One region of the Rouxiella sp. S1S-2 genome, then DNA from elsewhere that is predicted to be linked to it. Evidence: predicted binding sites of a transcription regulator. Region 1 holds the regulator's gene; the other holds the start of a gene.

Region 1 (3,140 bases):
CATCAGTTATCAGGTGCGGCAGTTGGAGGAGTGGCTGGCCGTTCCGCTGTTTGAACGCCGTCACCGCGACGTGGAGTTAACGCCTGCCGGCCGTATTTTTGTTGATGAAGCGCGCGTGCTTATCAAAAAAATGATATCAACCCGTCGTCAGTGTCAGCAGGTGGCTAATGGTTGGAGCGGCCAGCTGCGTGTAGCAGTAGACCGTATCGTCAAGCCTGACCGCGTGCGGCAGCTGGTGGTTGATTTCTATCGGGTATTTCCTGATACCGAGCTGTTGATTCAGGGCGAGGTATTTAACGGGGTATGGGACGCTTTGGCAGACGATCGTGCTGACGTGGCGATTGGCGCAACCAGCGCGGTGCCGGTCGGCGGGCGTTTTAGCTTTCGCGATATGGGCACGCTGCCGTGGCACTGTGTAGTGAGTGCCCAGCATCCGTTGGCTGCTCATAAAGGCGCATTAAACGATGAGGCCCTGCGTCCTTATCCGGCGCTGTGTATTGAAGATACTTCAAGAAGTCTACCCAAAAGAGATACCTGGACACTCGATAACCAGCGCCGCCTGGTGGTCCCAGACTGGACCTGTGCCATTGATTGCCTGTGTGAGGGGTTGTGCGTTGGCATGCTGCCGGTGCACATGGTTGAGTCGTGGCTAGCGCAAAAAAAACTGGTGGTGCTTGAGTTGGCCAACAGCTTTCCTGAAAGTCCGTGCTGCCTGACCTGGGATCAGCGTAACCATTCACTGGCGCTTGACTGGCTGCTTGACTACCTTGGGGAAAGTGAGACCTTGAACGAGGAATGGCTGCGCTAAAGAAATGCTGCCCTTGGCGCGGCTGAGGGCCAGCGTGAAGGGCAAGTTAGGCTAATAAGTGTATTAACGGCGATAGTCAAGATACGGGCCATCGGCCACTGAGCGCCTTTCAACCAGCTTGGGCTTCACCTCAATGGTTTGCTGTATTTCGCGCTTGCTGATAATGCGGTCAAGCAGCATGGTAAAGGCCATTTCTCCAAGGCGTTCTTTCGGTTGATGTACGGTGGTGAGTGCCGGTGAAAAATAACGCGCATTGCGAACGTTATCATAACCAATGACCGAAATGTCTTGAGGAACGCGCAGACCCATTTCGTCGGCTGCACAAATCGCGCCCATTGCCATGACGTCACCGCCGCAGAATACTGCGGTAGGGCGCTGCTTCTGGTTTAGGATTTTTTGCATCGCCTGGTAACCGGATTCGGGTTCGAAATCGCCCTGAACTACCCATTCATCTCGCACTTCAATGTTGGCTTCGTTTAACGCTTTCAGGAAACCACGGTAGCGGCCACCGCCGGTGTTGCGGTTAAGCTGGCCGGGTATGGCGCCAATATCGCGATGGCCACGCTCAATCAGGTAGCGACCCGCCAGATAACCGCCCTCGAAGGCGTTATCAATGATGGAGTCGGTGAAGTCGTTTTGCGCTTCGCCCCAGTCCATGACTACCATTGGAATAGACCGGTACTCTTCCAGCATGGCAAGGAGTTCAGCGGGATATTCTGCACACATTACCAGCAGGCCATCGACGCGTTTTTGCGCCAGCATAGCGAGATAGGCAGTCTGTTTTTCAAAATCATTATGCGAATTACACAAAATCAGCGTGTAGCCTTTGGCGAAGCAGCTATTTTCGACCGCTTCAATAACTTCGGCAAAATAGGGCGCTTCACTTGAGGTTGCCAGCAGGCCGATTGATTTAGTGTTATTAACCTTCAGGCTACGCGCGACGGCACTGGGAGAATAGTGCAAATCTTTGATAGCGGCGCGAACAGCAGCTTTGGTTTCTTCGGCGACGAATCGGGTTTTATTGATGACGTGCGACACGGTTGTAGTCGAAACACCGGCGCGCTTAGCGACATCTTTTATCGTGGCCATGTAAAAATCACTCCTGAACTAACCATTTTCAGCACGTTAGTTTTTTGTTAATCGTTTGCCTGCGTGCATTCAACTGCATAAATCATTTTAAGCAGTCAAATCGTTGGATGGTTCCAGAAAGGCCTGAAAGAAGCGTCGGGCAACTACGACCGGGCACACAGCGTGGTAACCGCTAATTTTCTCTTATAACTCAAAAAAGGGAAAGCCAAATTTTTGCTTTAGAGTAAAGTGATAGTGTTGTGTACTTTCTAAATGGACGTTTTGGCGAGATTTAGGCAGAATAAGATGGCGTACAAAATGTAGGGTTTTTGCCCCTTTTATCTCGTAAGGAGTTCACGTGGATACTAACCTGAAATATTCATTAATGACCGTAGTCTGCGCACTCGCGATGATTGTTGCTTTTAGCTTCACCGCAGTCATGCACTAATTTTTAGCGCGAGAACGGAAAAGGGCGATTTCTTATCACAGAAATCGCCCTTTTCTATTTTACCAAAACGACGCACCGTTTTAGTCTTAAACCATTCGTTAAATGCTATTCACAGGTTTCAGCGAGAAATCATTATTTAACGAATCGTTTTTGGCGTCATCACCCGGCGAGCACCCACATAGTGGTCTTGCCAGTAGTTATCTGCCAGATAACTAATTTTAATCTCTTCACCGGTGCGCGGTGACTGAATAAATTTGCCGTTGCCGAGATAAACGCCTACGTGATCGGCTGCGCCGCGTTTTGTTATTCTAAAGAACACCAGATCGCCCGACTCAAGTTCACCGCGTGCAACCGGTGCTGCATCACGCAAATGGTACATCTCATTGGCGGTGCGAGGCATTTTAATTCGCATTAAATCTTTGTACGCGTAATAGACCAAACCGCTGCAATCAAATCCGGTGTTAGGTGAGGTACCACCCCAGCGATAAGGCTTGCCGACCTGGTGCATCAGCTTGTTCATCGCGGTCTCTTTCGCGTGCAGGTATTTCTTCTTATGTGCTGCGCTTAACGTGAGCGGTGCGCAGGATTCTGTTTTTGCCTGATGCTTACGGTGTCGGCCGTAGGCTTTTTTCGGTTCTTTCGCGCAGACCACGTTGGTCGTGCTGGCAAGAGAAGTTGTAATATTTTTAATTTCTCGTTTCGGCTTTTCAGCCTGATGTTTCGCCAGCTTTCGGCTGACCGGCTTTTCGGCCTTGTGTCTTACTAACTTAGTACTGGTAGGGTGTTTAGCTTCCACCTTCGTTTTGGCATGCACCT
Region 2 (3,140 bases), 290 kb from region 1:
TGTCTTCCGCCAGAGTCGTCCTGCCATCGTCGGTGAAATTGACATGCCCCAGACCATTGCCGACGTGGCTAACGAAAAGGGTGCTCAGCTGCATCGCGTAGGCCACGACTGGCATTATCAGGTCGGTAGTGCGGATTGGACCTGGCGCTGTGAGGGCGAAGATGCTGCCCATTACGAAAATTTACCGTTGCCTAACATTCCGCTGGCCAATGCGGCTACGGCGCTTGCGGCGCTGCACTATTCTGACCTGAACGTTCCCGAAGATGCAATTCGCACCGGCCTGCAGCAGGCCTCTTTGCCAGGCCGTTTTCAGAGGGTAAGTACGTCGCCACGGCTTATCCTCGACGTTGCACACAATCCGCACGCCGCGGGCTATTTGGCCGGTAAACTTTCTGATTTGCCAAGGCAGGGCGGAAAAGTACGTGCAGTTATCGGCATGTTATTGGATAAAGACATAGCCGGAACGTTGGACTGTCTTAAACCGCAGGTTGATGTTTGGTACTGCGCGCCACTTGAAGGGCCTCGCGGTGCTGATGTCTCAGCGTTGACAGAACATCTTCCGCAGGCGTTTTCTTTCACCGATGTGGTGAGTGCATGGAGACAAGCGATGCAGGATGCTGAAACTCAGGATATTGTTATAGTCTGTGGATCATTTCATACCGTAGCGCATGTGATGGCTGCGTTGGATACGGGGAATACCAGTGGCAAGTAAGTTTCAAAATCGTCTGGTTGGCACCGTAATTTTGGTCGCGCTGGGGGTTATCATTCTCCCGGGGCTGCTTGATGGAAAAAAGAAGCACTACGAGGATGAGTTCGCCTCGATACCGTTGGTTCCTAAACCGGGGGACGCACAGGAGCAGGACAGCACAGGGCAGGTGACGCAGTCTTTACCGGCTCAACCTCCTGAAGGGGCGGGTGACGCCGTTAATGCCGGTGCTGCAGAGGCGGCTCACGCTGCCGCGCAGGCTGACGGCGCTGACGAGGAAGACGGCGATGCTACGGTAAGCGCGCCGCCGCCGAAAGCTCAGCCCAAGACCCTGACGCCACCGAGCCATGTCGAATCGCGTACTGTTCAGCCAACCCGGCCTACGCAGACGAAACCGGTAGCGGCCAAGCCCGTCGAGCCGAAGAAAGTTGAACCAAAGCGCGTAGAGTCTAAGCCCGTAGAGCCTAAGTCGGTTGAAACACCGCAGGCGCCCGAGAAGCCAGCAGCGGCTGAAAAAGCGCCGGTGGGACAATCTTACGTGGTGCAGCTGGGTGCATTGAAAAATGCCGACAAGGTGAACGAGATTGTCGCGAAGCTGCGTCTTTCAGGCTATCGCGCCTATACGGTTCCGGCCACGCCGGTTCAGGGGCAGATAACCCGCGTCTTCGTCGGACCCGAGGCCAACAGGCAAAATCTTGAGTCGTCGCTGCCGGCGTTGAAAAATGCCAGTGGATTGAGTGGCGTCGTGCGTTCGTACTCGGCTAAATAAATACCCGCTATATTTTAACGTGCAGGGCGGTTGGCTGCATTTAATCACCCCGGTCACTTGGTTATCCAGGTCGCCGGGGTGTTTCTGATTAGAGGCACCTGTCTGCAGGTTGCCGTGGGTATAAGCATCCTGTGCCCTTTTCATTTAACTTTTATTTAAAAGATTTTGTTATCTTTTTGCGATGATTGATGTTTTTTTCACCGCAATGAATAATTTGGCTGACCGGCAGATTTCCCCTACGCAAACGTTTTCTTTTTCTGTTAGAATTCGCAGCGATTTGGATGCCGGGCAAGTTTTTCCCAGAGTAACTGTCGCTTAAGCGGCAGAGACGAAGGGTCTTATCCTGGATGAGATTGATAAAGTGATGGTTTGGATTGATTACGTCATTATTGCGGTTATCGGGTTTTCTGCTTTAGTCAGCCTGATTCGAGGTTTTGTTCGCGAGGCCTTATCATTGGTAACCTGGGGGTGCGCCTTCTTCGTTGCCAGCCACTATTATCCTTACCTCGCCGTCTATTTCACACGTTTCGGAGACGAAGTCGTTCGAAACGGGATCGCAATCGGTATCTTGTTCATCGCGACGTTGATCGTAGGTGCCATTGTAAACTATGTGATTAGCTCATTGGTCGAGCGTACCGGACTTTCGGGAACCGACCGGGTACTTGGTGTCTGTTTTGGCGCACTGCGCGGCGTACTTATCGTCTCCGCAGGGCTGTTCTTTCTGGATACGTTTACCAGCTTTTCACACGGCGATGACTGGAAGCAGTCTCAGTTGATCCCATATTTTAGTTCTATCATCAGGTGGTTCTTTGACTACCTGCAGAGCACGTCGAGTTTCTTGCCAAAGCATATTTAACTTTGGCAGCGCTGATGAGGAAAAGACAACATGTGCGGTATTGTCGGTATCGCCGGTTTCATGCCGGTAAACCAGTCGATTTATGACGCGTTAACGGTGTTACAACACCGTGGGCAGGATGCCGCAGGCATCGTCACCATTGATGGCAACAATAACTTCCGTCTGCGGAAGGCTAATGGCCTGGTGAAGGATGTATTCGAAGCACGGCATATGCAACGTCTGCAAGGCAACATGGGCCTTGGTCACGTTCGTTACCCTACGGCTGGCAGTTCCAGCGCTTCAGAGGCTCAACCTTTTTACGTCAACTCTCCGTTCGGCATTACGCTTGCCCACAACGGTAACCTGACCAATGCACACGAACTGAGAAGTACACTGTTTGAGGGCGCACGTCGCCACGTAAACACCACGTCTGACTCCGAAATTTTGCTGAACATCCTTGCGAGCGAGCTGGATAGATTCCAACACTACCCGCTTGAAGCAGATAACATTTTTGCTGCTGTCTCCGCAATGAATCTCAAAATCCGCGGCGCTTATGCCTGTGTGGCGATGATTATCGGCCACGGCATGCTGGCGTTCCGTGACCCGCACGGTATTCGTCCACTGGTTATCGGCAAGCGCGAGCTTGAAGACGGCCGCTGTGAATACATGGTTGCGTCTGAGAGCGTGGCTCTCGATACGCTGGGCTTTGAGTTCCTGCGTGACGTTGCGCCAGGTGAAGCCGTTTATGTCACCGAGAAAGGCCAACTCTTTACGCGCATGTGTGCCGAGAATCCTCAGTACAATCCATGCCTGTTCGAGTATGTCTATTT

The links. Region 1 encodes PurR, which represses purine synthesis genes. Its sites were predicted from a motif close to CANGCAAACGTTTGCNTG; they were not measured.
Region 2: the regulator PurR is predicted to act here: its motif matches at 1,713-1,730, upstream of cvpA (colicin V production protein).

Annotation. Positions count from the first base shown of each region.
Region 1 covers NZ_WFKL01000001.1:1,955,014-1,958,153, forward strand. The annotation lists gene punR (DNA-binding transcriptional activator PunR) at 1-808, shown strand, start outside; gene purR (HTH-type transcriptional repressor PurR) at 872-1,897, opposite strand; gene GA565_RS09180 (YnhF family membrane protein) at 2,235-2,324, shown strand; gene GA565_RS09185 (C40 family peptidase) at 2,461-3,140, opposite strand, start outside.
Region 2 covers NZ_WFKL01000001.1:1,660,593-1,663,732, forward strand. The annotation lists gene folC (bifunctional tetrahydrofolate synthase/dihydrofolate synthase) at 1-712, shown strand, start outside; gene dedD (cell division protein DedD) at 702-1,475, shown strand; gene cvpA (colicin V production protein) at 1,840-2,331, shown strand; gene purF (amidophosphoribosyltransferase) at 2,362-3,140, shown strand, end outside.